Regions from separate parts of the Faecalicatena fissicatena genome, predicted to be linked through region 1. Evidence: predicted binding sites of a transcription regulator. Region 1 holds the regulator's gene; the other holds the start of a gene.
What was found. Region 1 encodes NrdR, which represses ribonucleotide reductase genes. Its sites were predicted from a motif close to CACAANATNTTGTG; they were not measured.

Region 1 (9,022 bases):
TCGTGGATGAACTGCATCATGGTCTGCAGTTTAGCCTGTTTGTGGGTCAGGCGGCGAAGCCGGGAACCGCCCGCCGGCAGATCCATATTCCCTGCCAGCAGCTCCCATATTTCCAGAAGCATTCTCACAGTGGACAATTCGCAGTCCTCCCCTGTCTCCTGAAGATCAAAAATCTGCAGGAGGATCTGCAGGATCTGTTCCTGCCAGCCTGTCTGCGGCTCCAGAACCTGGTACGGGACAGATGAGCTGATGACAGGCATGATGTACTTATGGTAGACAAAAGTGTCTTCTGCCGCAAGAAGATACGGGGAAAAGACGATGTTGGGCGCCCATGCGCTCTCCTGCGCTTCAAATCGGTGCAGCACGCCGCTGTTGATAAAGATCCCGCTTCCCTGCCGCATCTCTATCCGGTCTTCCCCGGCAAAACAGAATACACTTCCTTCAGAAAAATATATAAATTCCACCTCATGGTGCCAGTGCCAGTCTATCCGGTGGAAGTCAAACTGCCAGATATTTTCCGGATAATAGGCAAACGGATAACCGCTGCTTCCATGGACTGCCGTTTCCCGGAGCGTTTCGTCCGTAACTGTCACGCAATGATCCATACTCATCCTCCGATTCATCTCATTTTGTGATATTGTACCATATAAAAGCAATTATATTCAATGATTTGGCATTCTCTATATGATATAATCCATATTCAGAACAGGAGGAGACAAAATGAGAATAAAAAATCAGTATAACAAAACCATTGCAGCCTGCTTCACGGGCTACATCGTCCAGGCTGTTGTCAATAATTTCGCGCCGCTTCTTTTTTTACTGTTTCAGGAAACCTATCATATCCCCCTCTCTCAGATCACGCTGCTTGTAACTTTTAATTTCGGGATACAGCTCCTGGTCGATCTTCTGTCCGTCAGATTCGCAGACAGGATAGGATACCGGGCCTCCATGGTTGCGGCACACATTTTTTCAGCCGCAGGCCTGATCCTTCTCACCGTTCTGCCGGACCTGCTGCCGGTACCGTTTGCCGGCATACTGATCTCCGTCATGGTCTACGCAGTCGGCGGCGGGCTGCTGGAAGTACTTGTCAGCCCAGTCGTGGAAGCCTGCCCCACCGGCCACAAAGAAAAAACCATGAGTATGCTGCATTCCTTCTACTGCTGGGGCTATGCGGGAGTCGTGCTCGTATCCACCCTCTTTTTCCATCTGGCGGGCATGGAAAACTGGAAGTTCCTGGCGCTGGCCTGGGCTTTTCTGCCCATCTGCAACGCTTTCGCCTTTACAAGGGTTCCCATGGCTCCCCTGCTTGAGGACGGTGAAAGCGAAATGACGCCGGGCTCACTTTTTAAAAACAAGCTGTTCTGGGTCCTGCTTGTCATGATGGTGTGCGCCGGGGCAAGTGAACAGGCGGTGAGCCAGTGGGCATCCGTATTTGCCGAGAAGGGCCTAGGCATCTCCAAAAGCGCCGGGGACCTGGCCGGCCCGATGGCATTTGCCCTGCTGATGGGGCTGTCACGTCTGTTTTACGGAAAATACGGACACCGGATCAACCTGGAGCGCTTTATGGCCGCAAGCGGGCTTCTGTGTATTGTATCCTACCTGGGGATCTCCCTCCTTCCGGTTCCCCAGCTCAGTCTGGCCGCCTGCGCTGTCTGCGGCCTGTCTGTGGGGATCATGTGGCCGGGTACCTTCAGCAAGGCGGCCGCCTCTCTTCCAAAAGGCGGGACAGCTATGTTTGCGCTGCTGGCCCTTGGCGGGGATATCGGATGCTCAGGAGGCCCCACGCTGGTGGGCCTTGTCTCAGACGCTATGGATAACGATCTGAAAATAGGTATTTTAGCAGGCGTACTGTTCCCGCTCCTTCTGTCAGCAGGGATCGTGCTTGCAAAAAGGCCGGAGGTGAAATGCAGCAATGAAAGGGATGCTGTCCTTGGAAAAGCGTAAGGATGGATTTATTTTTATCGTATTTTCTGTAGAAAGCACAGAGGAGGTAAATGCGCTGACCATTGACATGATAGAAACAGGTCTGGACGTTCTCTATGAACCTAAAAACATTGGCGGCATGTACGAGAGCTGCTTTGTATGCACAGAAGAAAGCGGACTGAAAATACGCGCCTGCCCGGACAGGTAGACAGCAGGTATACTCTGGTGTAAAATGGGAGAAACGATAAAGACAAAAGGAGAATGTTCATGTCTGCAACACAGTCTGTAAAATACGTACTCGTCACAGGAGCCTCCAGGGGCATCGGCCGCGCCTGCGCCCTCCGCTTTGCCGAGGAGGGGTGGCACGTCTTTCTCAACTGCCGCTCCTCGCTGGAGGAGCTGGAGAAGGTCTGGCAGGAAATCCAGGAGCAGCTCCCCGGCCAGTGCACGCTTGTCCCCGGGGACGTGGGAAACCCGGAGGAGGTCCGGCAGATCTTTAAGAAAATTTATCAGCTCTGTCCCTGTCTGGACGTGCTGGTGAACAATGCCGGCATTTCCCACACCGGGCTCCTCACCGACATGACGGACCTGGAGTGGCAGAGAATGATGGACACCAACCTGTCCTCTGTCTTCTACTGCTGCCGCAGCGCCGTCCCGCCCATGGTGACGCGCAAAAAAGGGCGGATCATCAACATCTCCTCCATGTGGGGGACAGTGGGCGCCTCCTGCGAGGCCGCCTACTCGGCCGCCAAGTCCGGGATCCACGGCCTGACCCGGGCCCTGGCAAAGGAGCTGGCCCCCAGCAACATCCAGGTCAACGCCATCGCCTGCGGGGTCATCGACACATCTATGAACTCCTGGCTCTCCCCCGTGGAGCGGGAGGCGCTGGAGGAGGAGATCCCCGCCGGAAGGTTCGGGACGCCCCGGGAGGCAGCGGACCTTGTGTGGCAGACCGCCCATGCCCCGGCCTACATGACCGGGCAAATCATCGGAATAGACGGAGGGTATATCTGATCCGGAACAGATCAGATATACCCTCCCTTTTCTTTTGTCTTTCCTATTTCACAAGCCGCTGGATCTTCTTGCTCTCCTCTGTACCGGCCTTCTCAAGCAGCTCAAAGAGCAGCGCCTCGTATGTGGTGAGGATAGCCCCCTCCTGCCTGGCCCGGATCAGAGCCGTCTCATAGTCTGTCCTCTTCCTGCTGGAAACGCAGTCTGTCACCAGCACGGGCACAAAGTCTGCGGCACGCAGATCTATCAGGGTCTGCAGCACGCAGATATGGGACTCCACGCCGCAGAGGATAATGTACTTTTTCCCCTGTATCCAGGGATGGCTGCTGACCACATCCTGCCAGGCGCTGAAGCGGATCTTCTCCACAAATTCTTCCGTCCCCGCAGCCTGGGTCAGCTCCCTCACTGTACTGCCCAGCCCCTTTGTGTACTGCTGGGTGAACACCATGGGGATGCCCAGCGCGCGAAGACCCGCCAGCAGGATGGAGGAGTTCTCTATGAGCGTCTCCTTCCTGTCCATGGCAGGAATCAGCTTCTCCTGGTAATCAATGACAACTGCCGCCGCGTGTTCTCTCTCAATCCTCATATTCGCCCGCCTCTTTCCCTTACTTTTCTTTTTCTCTCTTTTCCCTGCTATTTCAGATCCAGCTCCACGGGACAGTGGTCGGATCCCATCACATCGGTCAGTATTTTGGCGTCCTCCAGCCTGTCCTCCAGACATCTGGACACACAGAAATAGTCGATACGCCACCCTGCGTTCTTCTCCCTGGCCTTGAACCGGTAGGACCACCAGGAATAAATCCCCTCCCTGTCGGGGTAGAAGTACCGGAAGGTGTCGATAAACCCAGCCTCCAGAAGCTCCGTAAATTTCTGTCTCTCCTCGTCTGTAAATCCCGCGTTCTTTCTGTTCGTCTTGGGATTTTTCAGGTCGATCTCCCTGTGGGCCACATTCAGGTCCCCGCAGAAGATCACCGGCTTTTTCTCCTCCAGCCTCTTAAGGTAGGCCAGGAAATCGCTCTCCCACTGCATCCGGTAGGAAAGCCTGGCCAGCTCGTTCTGGGAGTTGGGCGTGTACACAGTGACAAAGTAAAATTCCGGGTACTCCAGGGTGATGACCCGCCCCTCCTGGTCGTGCTCCTCCATACCGATGCCGCAGGACACGCTAAGAGGCTCCTCCTTTGTAAACACAGCCGTGCCGGAGTAGCCCTTTTTCACCGCATAGTTCCAGTACTGATGGTAGCCCGGCGTCTCCAGGTCGATCTGCCCCTCCTGCAGCTTTGTCTCCTGGATGCAGAAAATATCCGCATCCACCTCTTTGAAAAAGTCTGTAAAGCCCTTCTGCACACAGGCCCGCAGGCCGTTCACATTCCAGGAAATGAATTTCATATGCTCTGTTCTCCTTGTCGTCTAATAATACACTTTCCGCAGGAACAGCCCTCTGGCCGGCGCCAGAAATCCCGCCAGGCTGCGGTCCTCCGCTGCGATGACCACCGGCAGCTTGCTGGCGTCCCGCCTGCCTGTCCCGATCTCGATCAGAGTCCCTGTCAGGATGCGGACCATGTGGTAGAGGAAGCCGGACCCGTAGTAGGTGATCCTGACCTTCTCCCCGGAACGCACGATCTTGATATTGTAGATCCTGCGGACTGTATCGTTTGTCTCTTTGTTGTCCGTGAAGCTGGCAAAATTCTTGACGCCGATGAGGTATTTCACCGCATCCCGCATGGCCTCTATATCCAGCTTCTCCGGATAGTGGTAGCAGTAGCGCCGGGAAAACACATCCGGCTTCTCCCTGCAGTCTATATAGTACTCGTATTTCTTTCCCTTGGCGCTTTTTCTCGCATGAAAATTATTCTTTACCAGCTCCACCTTGAGAATGCGGATATCCTCCGGGAGGTAGCGGTTTAGCGCAGCCTTCAGCTCCTCCGGGTCGTAGAGGCCGGACAGCTTCACGCTGGCCACCTGCCCTCTGGCGTGGACGCCGCTGTCCGTCCGTCCGGAGCCGTCCACCTGCACCCGGTAGCCCACAATTCTTCCAAGGCTCCACTCTATAATATACTGGATCGTATTGTCCGTCGTGGCCTGCCGCTGCCACCCCTGGTAGCGGCTTCCGTCATAGGCAATGGTCAATTTATAGTTTCTCATATACACACACCCGATCTATCTGTAAAACTTGAAAATAAATTTGCATATCAAAAAAGAAGAAGCTGTATATGCTTCCTCTTTTATCATAGCACTTTCCGGTAGGATGCGCAATTTATTTCTCACCGGGTCAGATGATATTTTCTCCCCGGAAGCCCTCTCGCTTCACCGCGTAAAGGACACACCTGGACACCACGTCCACGATCAGGAAACCCAGGGCAATACCAAGGCAGGTCTCAAGCAGCACGCTTGTCTCCTGGCTTGCCAGGACACTGTCGCCGCTCACCCAGCCGTACATCATATAGTAGAGATTCGGTCCGGGAATGAGCGGAAAGGCTGACGCAGTCAGGAAAATAGTCGCCGGCGCCTTGTTGACCCTGGCCATGATGAAGGCAAACGCCGCTACAAAGACAGCTCCTGCCATAGTGGCCACAAAGTTGCTGGGCCAGACCGCATACACCAGGCAGTAGATAGCCCAGGTGAAAAAAGCACCGATGCCGGAAAAGAGCACCTGCTTCCCCTGGATCTTGAACCACATGGCAAATCCCACGCAGGCTACGGTACAGGAGATAAGCTGGATGGGCACGCTGTGGTTCAGCGTGAAGCCGTCGTAGGCGCCCTCCCCAAGAAGCTGCATGGCGATGGCGATGCCAAAGGCAATGCCCGCCGCTCCCAGGACAGAGTTCATGATATTGATAAGACCGGAGAGAAAATCTCTCTGCAGGATCTCCCGGATCCCGTTCGTGGTGCTCAGGGCACTGATGAGCAGCATGACAATGCCGATCATGATCCGGTCCGGGTGGGTGCCGATCCCCAGGAAATCCATGCCGATGATCACCGTCTCCGACAGAAAGGCCAGGATTAAGTTGTATATCAGGAGATTGTCCTCCCGCTTTCCAAGCCAGTTTCCCACAAACACGATCATGAGGGACACAAGCACTGCCACTACCGCGTCCGTCAGCCCGCATCCAAAGAAGACGGCGAACCCGGTGCCGCCCATGACTCCCGCCAGGTAGGTGATCCAAAGCGGCTGCTCCTTCCGGTTCATGACCTCCACATACCTCCTGTGCAGCTCATCCGCGTCCGGCGTGTGGGCGCACACGTATCTGGCCAGATTGTTCATGTAGTCCAGCCGGTCATAGTTGATGCCCGTGGACTCGATGTGCCGGATCTGGGTGAGGATCTCCCCCTCCGGCGTCTCCACTGTAATCTGGATGTTGCTGGGGATGACAAACACATCGTACCTCTTGAAGCCGTAGCTTTTGCACATCCGGTACATGGTGTCGTCCAGTCTGAAATTTTCCGCTCCGCTGCAGAGCATGGCCTCTCCAATGTCCAGTATGCCTTCCAAAATCCGCTGATAATCCATTGTTTTACGCATTTCCTCTGTCCAGTATTTTCTTAATCTCGTCCATAAATGTGTTTACATCCTTAAATTCCCTGTACACCGAAGCGAAACGGACGTAGGCCACCTCATCCAGCTTCTTCAGCTCATCCATGACGATCTCGCCGATAGCGCTGCTGGGGATCTCCTTCTCCTCCAGGCTGAATATCTTTGTCTCCACCCTGTCGATGCACTTCTGTATCTCAGCTGCGGACACTGGCCTCTTGTAGCAGGCCCGCAGGATGCCCGTCTCGATCTTTCCGCGGTTGTACTGCTCCCTGTTGTTGTCCTTCTTTATAATGATCAGCGGGATAGTCTCTACTTTTTCATAGGTGGTAAACCGCTTTCCGCATACATCGCAGGAGCGCCTTCTGCGGATGGAATTACCGTCGTCTGCCGGTCTGGAGTCGATGACTCTCGTATCCGGATGGTTGCAATATGGGCATTTCATCTTGGTCTTCCGTCCTTTCTCAAATATTAAGACAAGTATATATCCCGCCGGCCGGACTTGTCAATTTATTACTTCGACCTGTGCCTTTTTTCTTCGTGGATCTCCACAAGGATGATATCCGGGCCGATTTTCCTGATACAGTCAAAGGGGATGACGTACTCCCCGGTATCCCCGAACCAGCCGCACAGAAATCCTCCTCTTGGCACGATCACCGACTCAATGCAGCCTGTACACTCGTCAAAGACCAGGTCCGCCACATACCCCAGCTTCCGGCAGTCGCAGGCATTGATCACTTCCTTCTGCTGAAAATCACAAAGCCTCATGCTGTCACCTCCCCTTTCATCATATGCTGATGGAAAAGGGACGGTGAGGGCACAAGGCTCTTTATCCTGTCCTGACTTTTTGTTCTTTTATTCCGCTTTCCTGCCTACAGCGCCATGACCTTCTCGTTGTTGAAGGCTCTGGCAATGAGCACGGTCAGGATACCGCCCAGCGCAAGGGTCTCCACCAGAGTGATCAGGTACTGGGACATAGTCAGTTCATGGCTCAGTATCAACTGGAGGGCAACGGCGCTGTTGTAGAATGGAATATAAAAATCCCAGCGTCCTCCGTCTCCCATGCGGAACATGGTCAGAAGTCCCACAACCAGAACCACCATGTACACCGGCATGATATAGCTGCTGGCCTCCTTCGTCGTCTTCGCGAAGACGGAGATCAGCGCCACAACGGCGGAGTACAGGAAGGCGATGGCAATGAGGAGAAGTCCCATCATGATGATCTGGTCCGCTCCCAGGTTCAGGTTGAGGGCCTCGTCCATACCAGTCATGGAGTCCATCATAAAGGGCGTGCACACCACCATACCTGCCACGTAGATGAGGGAGGAAATTCCCGATACCGCCATCAGGGCGAACACCTTTCCAAGGACAATGGAGGATCGCTTTACAGGCGCCACCAGAAGGCTGGCCATGGTTCCCCTCTCCTTCTCCCCGGCGATCATGTCAGTGCCGATTCCCATGGCTCCGGCAAAGAGAAGGATCGTGATGAAATAGGGAAGCATCATGCCCAGGGCCCGGCCGCTGGCCTTCTCGTCGTCCTGGATCACCATATCGTCATTGTCCGAATTGACGGTAAATACAGTGATGGCGTCCGGGTTTCCCACCCGCCCTGCCAGCAGGGTCTGGCGATAGGACTCCAGCACACCCACGGAAATCTCCTGATATGCCTGAGCGGAGTAATCCTCAGAGGGATTATAGTAGGTCTTGACCTGTGGGACCGGGTCTCCCTCCTGGAAGCCGGCGACCAGCTGATCAAAATTTTCCGGGAACTCTATGAGAAGGTCCGCCTTCCCGTTCAGGATCTGATCCTCCGCCTCCGCCCGGTCGCTGTCAGAGTCCACTGTCCTGACACTGTACTCCATCCCCGCGGAGGAGAGAAAGGCCTCAAAGCTCTCCGGCTCGTTCTGCATCCAGACAATGGACTTGTGATCCTCTATATCTGACTGCATCTGTCCCGCCAGGCTGTTGATGATGGTGAGCAGGGCTACCATGATGATGACCGGGAGAAAAAAGACGGAGAAAACCATCTTTTTGTCCTTCAATATCCTGGCCATCTCTTTTCCAAATATCTGTTTAATACCGTTTAACATCTACCTCTCCCCCTTTCTGGCCGAGTAGAGCTGGAAGAACGCATCCTCCAGGTCGTTCGTGCATGTCTGCGTGAGCAGCTCATCCAGGGTGCCCTCTGCCACCTTCTGCCCGTCGATAATGATGCCGATGCGGTCGCAGAGCTTCTGCGCCTCGGACATGATGTGGGTGGAAACGATGACCAGCTTGCCCTCGTCCCGAAGCTTTTTCAGATAGTCCGTCACATTTCTCGCAGTGATGATATCCAGCCCGTTGGTGGGCTCGTCAAAGATGACGATATCCGGGTCGTGCACAAGGCTGACCGCGATAGCCGCCTTCTGCTTCATACCTGTAGACAGCTCCTTGATCTTCTTGTGGGCGAACTCGCTGATGCCAAAATAGTCAAACAGCTCCTCCCTGCGCTTCCTGAGCTTCTCCTCAGGCACCTTGTGGAGACGGCCGAAGAAGCGGAACATGTAATCCGCGTCAAAC
Region 2 (9,022 bases), on a different contig from region 1:
CAGGCTCTCGTACACGCTGGAATTTACCGCGTAGACGATGATGCCGGCGGCAAGGAAAACGACCTCCAGGATGCCGGCCATGACAGGGTTCCCCGTTATATGCCAGACAAGAACGCTGACAAGGGTGAGGAGCACCAGCAGGATAACAAGGTTCAGCAGGGCAGAGGAGGGCAGAAAGCCCAAAATCCCGTCCCACAGGTAGAGGATCAGGAGCACGCCGAAGGATGAGATGGCGGCGATGATCTGGCTCTCAGTGAGAGAAGAGAGGAACATGCCGATGGATATGTAGACGCACCCCATCAGGAAGAACACCAGTATGCCGCAGTAGTCTGTCAGCAGATAGGCGTTTCCCTGCAGCTTGATCACAAGGGGATAGAGACAGAATACCAGGTTCGGGATGAGGTAGACTGTCACCATGGCCAGATATTTTCCCATGACAATCTGTCCCAGTGAGACCGGAGCCGTCAGAAGCAGCTGATCGGTCCTGCTCTTTCTGTCCTCGGAGAAGCTCTTCATGGTGAGCACCGGGATGGCGATCAGCAGGATAAACACCAGGGAGCTGAGCACGTAGGAAAAAATGGGATACCCGTAATTCAGGTTGTAGGCCATAAAATACACTCCCGTAAAGGCCAGGAAAAAGGCGATAAACACGTAACCGATCATAGAGTGGAAATAGGAGTCCAGCTCTCTTTTATAAATTGCTCTCATCTTTCAGAGCCTCCTTTCCCTCATCTGTCATATGTTCTTTACTCTCAGAGGTGAGCTCCAGGAAAATGTCCTCCAGTGTGGTCCGTGTGTTGGCCAGGCGCAGCAGGGGAAGCTTATTCCGGCTGAACGCCCAGAAAATATCCTCCCGGATATCGGCGCGGCCCTTCACTGTGAGAAGAGCCTTTGTGCAGCCCGCCTCCTCAGACTGTTCCACCTCTGAGGAGAGGAGGGAGGGAAGAGAGCGGATGACAGCCTCTGTCTCCTCCGGACTTCCCTTGACGAGGAGCTCTATGGTCTCGTTTCCCTGCATCTTCTGCTCCAGATTTTCCGGCGTGTCGCTGGCCACCAGCTTTCCCTGGTAGATGATCATGATGTGGTCGCAGACCTCCCGCACCTCGGACAGGATATGGGAGCTCAAGATGACCGTGTGCTCCTTGGACAGATTCCGGATAAGCTGGCGGATCTCGATGATCTGCTGGGGATCCAGGCCAACGGTGGGCTCATCCAGGATGATGATCTCCGGAAAGCCGATGAGAGCGCCTGCCAGTCCCACTCTCTGCCGGTAGCCCTTGGAGAGGTTTTTGATGAGTCTGTTTTTGACAGGACCAAGGCGGACCAGACTGATGACCTGGTCCAGCTGGGCGCTTTTTATGCTTTTGTCGATAAGCTTCAGGGTAGCTACAAATTTCAGGTACTCCAGAACGGTCATATCCACGTAGAGAGGCGGCTGCTCCGGCAGATAGCCGATATCCCGCTTTGCCTTGTAGGGCTCTGTGAGGATATCATGTCCGTTGATGAGCACCTGCCCCTCCGTGGCCCCCAGATAGCCCGTCATAATGTTCATAGTGGTGGATTTTCCGGCGCCGTTTGGCCCCAGAAATCCGTAGATCTGTCCTTTCTGGATGGTGAAATTCAGATGGTCTACAGCCATATGCGAGCCGTAGTACTTCACCAGATTTCTGACTTCGATCAAAGCGATACCTCCTTTAGATTACGATTTTCTTCCCCATTTTAGAGTGAGAATGTGTAGGAAATGTGACCAAAGTCTGAAAATTGTTTGGGCTTGTCTCTTGACAGAGCTCTGCTTTCCGGCGTATAATTCACCCATGCATAAAAGGGTTTGGGCAAAGATGTCTAAAAAAGTCTTTGCCCATGCCCTTTTTTAGTTAAACAGGATGTATATGACCAGAAGAATATATATTACTCCTATAAGTGTTTTGATTTATGTGTTATATTTATAACAGGTCTTGCAATTATCAGAAAATTCTGATAGACTGTTATAAACGAACATGAAGAGGAGCAAGGTTCTTTGTGTATTGTTATGCTACTGTTTACTAAAGGAAAATCGCAGAGAAGAAAGGAAAAGGGGGCATTTTATGTTAGAAACAATCAGTAATGCAATCTATGCGATCGACGACGTGATCTGGGGCTGGTGGCTGATCATCCTGCTCTTTGGAACACACATTTTCCTCACATTCCGCACAGGATTTATCCAGTGGAAATCTATCAGCAAGGGTATCAAGCTTTCAGTCACCAAGGATCCGGACGCGGAAGGGGAGGTGTCCAACTTTGGCGCTCTGACCACCGCCCTGGCGGCGACTATCGGAACCGGTAATATCGTAGGTGTGGGAACGGCTATCGCCCTGGGAGGCCCCGGAGCCGTGCTCTGGTGCTGGCTCTCCGGCGTGTTCGGAATTGCCACAAAGTACTCCGAGTCACTGATCGCTGTGAAATACCGCGTGAAGACAAAGGACGGCCGTATGCAGGGCGGCGCCATGTACGCCCTCTCCAGAGGACTGAAATGGCAGCCCCTGGGCAAGATCCTGGGAATGATATTCGCCGTTTTCGCAGGCTTTGCCTCCTTTGGTATCGGCTGCGCCACACAGGTGAACGCCATTGCCAACATTGTGGAGGAGAACGTGGGAGTTCCCGGCTGGATCGTGGGTATCGTGATCGCAGTGCTGACAGCCATCGTTATCTTCGGCGGCATCAAGTCCATCGCCAACGTGTGTGAGAAGCTGGTGCCCTTCATGGCCATCTTCTATGTGCTTGGATGTCTCATCATCCTTGGCATCAACCATGATTTCATCATTCCGGCTATCAAGACCATCTGCACCCTGGCCTTCACACCCGGCGCGGCGGCAGGCGGACTTGTGGGAACCGGTATCATGGCAGCTATGAGATTTGGTATTGCGAGAGGTCTTTTCTCCAATGAGTCCGGTATGGGCTCCGCACCGATCGCGGCAGCGGCGGCTCAGACGAGAAACCCGGTGCGCCAGGCGCTTGTATCCTCCACAGGTACATTCTGGGATACAGTTGTCGTATGTCTCATGTCCGGTCTCGTGATCGTGACGACTGTTATGAAAAACCCAAGCATCAATGCGGATGAGATCTCTGACGGCGGCGTTCTGACAACACTGGCCTTCCAGCAGATCCCCTACCTGGGACCTGTGATCCTGACCCTGGGCATCATCTGCTTCGCCTACTCCACAGTTCTTGGCTGGGCTTACTACGGTGAGCGCGCAGTTGAGTACTTCGCAGGCAGGAAGGTGCTGATCGGCTACCGTATTCTCTACGTGGTAGTGGCAGCCATCGCGCCTATCGTGGCTCTGGACGTTGTGTGGGCTCTTGCCGACATCCTGAACGCGCTGATGGCCGTGCCCAACCTGATCGCAGTTCTCCTTCTGTCCAATGTGATCGCAAAGGAGACGAAGAAGTACATAAACGATCTGGACGCCTGGTCCGACGAGCCGGTGCCGGTTATTGACGACTGATGCGGAACAGCGGCATATTTTCATAAAATTAAAAAAATCTCTTGACAAATCTGCTTTGTCAGAGTAAAGTAATGAGCATGAAATAAATAATCCATAAACCGATGAGAAAGAGGAGTAGATTATCACAGCGATGTCAAAGAGAGTGGCAGGCGGTGGAATTGCCATACGGAGCGGATAGTTGAATGGACTTTCGAGGGCGGCTTGAAAACCGGAAATGGCGAGTATGGCTTGTCGGGAACCGAACCCGTTATCAATCAGGAGTGTATGTTAGTACATGAGAAAGTGGACATTTGTCAATTTGAGTGGTACCGCGATAATAAAGTAGATTTTATTACCGTCTCAAGCCTTTGGGTTTGGGACGGTTTTTTATTACACCGGACAGACCGGCGCAGTAAAGACTTTTACAGCGGGATACCCGCTCCACGGATTTTCTCTCCTGTACAGCAGCAAAAAAGAACAAGAGTAAAGGAGAACAGAACAATGATGAAAAGAAAAGTGATGGCAGTATTATTGACAGCGGCAATGACAACAGCGATGGCAGCAGGGTGCTCAGGCTCCTCAGGCTCCTCCGACTCCTCAGGGTCAGGGGAGGACAGCTACACCATCGGTATTTCCCAGTTCGCGGAGCACGGCTCCCTGGACAACTGCAGGGAGGGCTTCCTCCAGGGATTGGAGAACGAGGGCATTGTCGAGGGAGAAAATCTGACAGTGGAGTACCAGAACGCGGCGGCCGACATGGGAACGGCCAGCCAGATCTCAGACGCCTTCGTGTCTGACAAGGTGGATCTGATCTGCGCCATCGCCACACCTACTGCCCAGAGCGCCTACAACGCGGCTATGGATACAGACATCCCGGTGGTCTATACGGCGGTGACCGATCCGGTGGCGGCAGAGCTGGCGGACGAGGACGGCAATCCGGTGGGCAATGTGACCGGGACCTCTGACGAGCTTCCCATCAAGGAGCAGCTGGAGATGATCCGCCAGATCCTTCCGGACGCTGAGAAAGTGGGCATCATGTACACCACCAGCGAGGCCAACTCCATCTCTGCCCTTGAGACCTACAAAGAGCTGGCGGGCGACTACGGTTTTGAGATCGTGGAGAGCGGCATCAGCACAACGGCGGACATTTCCCTGGCAGCTGACGATCTGATCAGCAAGGTGGACTGTATCACCAACCTGACGGACAATACGGTGGTGGCTTCCCTTCCGACGATCCTGGAGAAGGCAAATGAGAAGGGCATCCCGGTATTCGGAAGCGAGATCGAGCAGGTGCGGATCGGATGCCTGGCAGCGGAGGGACTTGACTATGTGGCGTTAGGGGAGCAGACCGGCGAGATGGCCGCGAAGATCCTCAAGGGAGAGGCGCAGGCCCCCGAGATGCCTTATGAGACCATCTCAGAGCCCGGTTTCTATGTAAACATGAAGGTGGCGGAAAATCTCGGCATCACAGTGCCGGATGAGCTGACGCAGAGCGCGGTGGAGAGCTTTGACGAGATCTCAGACTCATCTGCCGAGTGATCCGTCCGGCAGCTTTGAGCTGAAGAAAATGTAAATCAGAAGGTGAGGCAGTTTTCATGGACTTTATCGTAACAATACTGGAGCAGGGGCTGATCTACGGGATCCTGGCCCTGGGCGTATACATCACATACAAAATCCTGGATTTCCCGGATCTGACGGTGGACGGCAGCTTTCCCCTGGGTGGGGCGGTGACGGCCCTCCTCATCACAAACGGCGTCAATCCCTACCTGAGCCTGCTGGCATCCTTTGCCGCGGGGGCTCTGGCCGGGATCTGCACGGGCTTGATCCACGTGAAGGGGAAGGTGAGAGACCTGCTGTCAGGTATCATCATGATGACTGCCCTGTGGACCATCAACCTCTATATAGCGGGCACATCCAACGTGCCCCTCTTCTCCCAGGAGAGCATCTTTAAAAATGAGTGGCTTGACGGGATCGTGCCGGAGGCTCTCAAAAGCTACACGACCCTTATCATCATTTTCATCCTGACGGTCATCGCCAAGGTGCTGCTGGATCTGTACTTAAAGACAAAATCCGGCTATCTTCTGCGGGCCGTGGGGGACAATCCGGTGCTGGTCACCTCCCTTGCCAAGGACCAGGGGAATGTGAAGATCGTGGGCCTGGCCATCGCCAACGGCCTTGTGTCCCTGGCGGGCAGCGCGTTCTGCCAGGAGGAGAGAGTATTTGAGATATCCATGGGAACCGGCGCCATCGTCATCGGCCTTGCCAGCGTGATCATCGGCACAAGTCTTTTCAGGAGGATCACCATCATGCAGGCCACCACGGCGGTGCTCATCGGCTCCGTGATCTACAAGGCCTGTGTGGCTGTGGCCATCCGCAATTTCCAGCCCCAGGCCATGAAGCTGATCACGGCGGTGCTGTTCCTTGTCATTTTGATCATCAGCATGGAGAGAAGAAAGAAGGTGAAGACAGATGCTGGAACTCAAAGGAATTCATAAATACTATAACCCCGGCACTGTCAATGAGATGTGCCTGTTTCAGAATTTTGATCTGACCGTGGAGGACGGGGAGTTCGTCTCTGTGGTGGGCAGCAACGGCTCCGGGAAGACCTCCATGCTGAACATTATCTGCGGCAGCATCCCGGTGGAGGCGGGGCGGATCTACATCAACGGAACAGATATCACGAAGGAGAAGGAATTCCGCCGGAACCGCCGGATCGGGCGGGTCTACCAGAACCCGGCCATGGGTACCTGTCCCTCCATGACCATTCTGGAAAATATGTCCCTGGCGGACAACAAGGGCAAGGTCTACGGCTTCGGAAGGGGGACCAACAGGGGGCGGATTTCCTATTACAGAGAGCTTCTCGCCCAGCTGGGCCTCGGTCTTGAGGATAAGCTGGATATCATGGTGGGATCCCTCTCGGGAGGGCAGCGCCAGGCCATGGCTCTTCTCATGTCCACCATGACGCCCATTGAATTCCTGATCCTGGATGAGCACACGGCGGCTCTGGACCCGAAGACGGCGGAGCTGATCATGGAGCTGACAGACAGGATCGTGAAGGAGAAAAAGCTGACTACCATCATGGTCACCCACAATCTGCGGTACGCCATAGAGTACGGGGACCGGCTCCTCATGATGCACCAGGGAGGGATTGTCCTGGACAAAAAGAGGGAGGAGAAGGAGAAGGTCTCCGTGGATGAGATTTTGAAGCTCTTCAATGAGATCAGTATTGAGTGTGGAAACTGAAAAAGAGTCTCATATAAGTATACAAAAATAAGAGCCCGGCGGGGCTCTTTTTTTGTGAAATATTTTCGGGCGGTTCTGATTGACGCGGGCAGAGGGGGGATGGTAATATAGATAATGCATTTTGCACAGGATATAGTGAGTGAGATAAAAATAAAACACTAAATATAGACATACGAGGAGAGGCATATTATGAGAAGAGACAACGTGAAGGTAGTGAAAAAGGACGGCACAAAGGAGACATTCAATGTGCAGAAGGTAGTTGTGGCTGTCAACAAGTCCGCGTACCGGGCGCTGATCAGGTTTACAGACGAGGAGCTGAAGTTCATCTGCCGCTTTGTGGAGGAGAAGGTGGACGACCTGGACATCACGGAGGTTCCCATCGCCCAGATGCACAACGTGGTGGAGGGAGCTCTTGAGAAGGTGAACCCAGTGGTCGCGAAAAGCTACCGGGATTACCGGAACTACAAGCAGGATTTTGTCCAGATGCTGGACGACGTTTACAAGAAGAGCCAGTCCATCATGTACATCGGGGACAAGGAGAACAGCAACACGGACAGTGCCCTTGTGTCTACCAAGAGGAGCCTCATCTTCAATGAGCTGAACAAGGAGCTGTACAAGAAGTTCTTCCTCACTGTGGAGGAGATCCAGGCCATCCGGGACGGCTACATCTACATCCACGACATGTCCGCCAGGAGGGACACGATGAATTGCTGTCTTTTTGACGTGAAGTCTGTGCTCACTGGGGGCTTTGAGATGGGAAACCTGTGGTACAATGAGCCCAAGACGCTGGACACCGCCTTTGACGTCATCGGGGACATTGTCCTTAGCGCGGCCAGCCAGCAGTACGGCGGCTTCACCGTTCCCAGCGTGGACGACATACTGGAGCCCTTTGCGGAGAAATCCCACAAAAGGCTGATCCAGAAGTATCGGGATTTAGGTCTGGACGAGGAGACGGTTCAGAAGGTGGCCTGGGCGGATCTGGAGAAGGAGATGGAGCAGGGCTTCCAGGGCTGGGAGTACAAGTTCAACTCCGTCTCCTCCAGCCGGGGAGACTACCCCTTTATCACGGTGACAGCCGGCACGGTCCCCAGCAGGTACGGCAAGCTTGTGACTATGAAAATGCTGGAGGTGCGCAAAAAAGGACAGGGGAAGGAAGGGCACAAAAAGCCGGTCCTCTTTCCCAAAATCGTCTTCCTCTACGACGAGAAGCTCCACGGACCGGGCGGCGTGATGGAGGACGTGTTTGAGGCGGGCATCGACTGCTCCTCCAGGACCATGTACCCGGACTGGCTCAGCCTGACAGGGGACGGCTACGTGGCCAGCATGTACAAAAAATATGGAAAGGTCGTAAGCCCCATGGGATGCCGGGCCTTCCTGTCCCCCTGGTATGAGCGGGGAGGCATGGAGCCGGCAGATGAAAACGACCAGCCGGTATTTGTGGGGAGATTTAACATCGGAGCCATCAGCCTCCATCTCCCCATGATCTACGCGAAGGCAAAGCAGGAGAGCAGAGATTTCCATGAGGTGCTGGACTACTACCTGAACCTGATCCGTCAGCTCCACCTGCGCACCTACGACTACTTGGGAGAGATGAAGGCCTCCACCAACCCCCTGGCTTACTGCGAGGGCGGCTTCTACGGCGGCCATCTGGGACTTTATGACAAGATCAAGCCCCTTCTTAAGTCCGCTACTGCCTCCTTTGGCATCACGGCCCTGAATGAGCTGCAGCAGCTCCACAACAAGAAATCTCTTGTGGAGGATGGTCAGTTCGCCCTGGAGACCCTACAGTACATCAACGACAGAGTGAACGAGTTCAAGAAGGAGGACGGGCGGCTTTACGCTATCTACGGGACGCCGGCGGAGAATTTATGCGGCGTTCAGGTGCAGCAGTTCCGGAAAAAATATGGTATCATAGAGAATGTATCAGACCGGGAGTACGTCAGCAACAGCTTCCACTGCCATGTGACGGAGGACATCACCCCCATACAGAAGCAGGATCTGGAGGGGCGCTTCTGGGATCTGAGCAACGGCGGCAAGATCCAGTATGTCAAATATCCGGTCAACTATAATAAAGAAGCCATCCGTTCCCTGGTGCGCCGGGCCATGGCCAAGGGCTACTACGAGGGCGTCAACCTGTCCCTGGCCTACTGTGACGACTGCGGACACGAGGAGCTGTCCATGGATGTGTGCCCTGTGTGCGGCAGCAAAAATCTGACAAAGATTGACCGCATGAACGGGTATCTGTCCTACTCCAGGGTCAAGGGGGACACCCGCCTCAACGAGGCCAAGATGGCGGAGATCGCGGAAAGGAAGAGCAT

Region 2: the regulator NrdR is predicted to act here: its motif matches at 6,829-6,842, upstream of nrdD (anaerobic ribonucleoside-triphosphate reductase).

What each region holds. Positions count from the first base shown of each region.
Region 1 is NZ_JACLYY010000002.1:43,413-52,434, forward strand. It holds gene H7U36_RS02175 (AraC family transcriptional regulator) at 1-605, opposite strand, end outside; gene H7U36_RS02180 (MFS transporter) at 727-1,944, shown strand; gene H7U36_RS02185 (VOC family protein) at 1,931-2,131, shown strand; gene ymfI (elongation factor P 5-aminopentanone reductase) at 2,191-2,937, shown strand; gene H7U36_RS02195 (isochorismatase family protein) at 2,981-3,520, opposite strand; gene xth (exodeoxyribonuclease III) at 3,568-4,320, opposite strand; gene truA (tRNA pseudouridine(38-40) synthase TruA) at 4,342-5,076, opposite strand; gene H7U36_RS02210 (threonine/serine exporter family protein) at 5,204-6,442, opposite strand; gene nrdR (transcriptional regulator NrdR) at 6,447-6,908, opposite strand; gene H7U36_RS02220 (PRC-barrel domain-containing protein) at 6,977-7,231, opposite strand; gene H7U36_RS02225 (ABC transporter permease) at 7,336-8,553, opposite strand; gene H7U36_RS02230 (ABC transporter ATP-binding protein) at 8,554-9,022, opposite strand, start outside.
Region 2 is NZ_JACLYY010000004.1:163,099-172,120, forward strand. It holds gene H7U36_RS05755 (ABC transporter permease) at 1-708, opposite strand, end outside; gene H7U36_RS05760 (ABC transporter ATP-binding protein) at 692-1,681, opposite strand; gene H7U36_RS05765 (alanine/glycine:cation symporter family protein) at 2,085-3,482, shown strand; T-box leader at 3,575-3,827, shown strand; gene H7U36_RS05770 (ABC transporter substrate-binding protein) at 3,966-5,000, shown strand; gene H7U36_RS05775 (ABC transporter permease) at 5,057-5,956, shown strand; gene H7U36_RS05780 (ABC transporter ATP-binding protein) at 5,931-6,704, shown strand; gene nrdD (anaerobic ribonucleoside-triphosphate reductase) at 6,894-9,022, shown strand, end outside.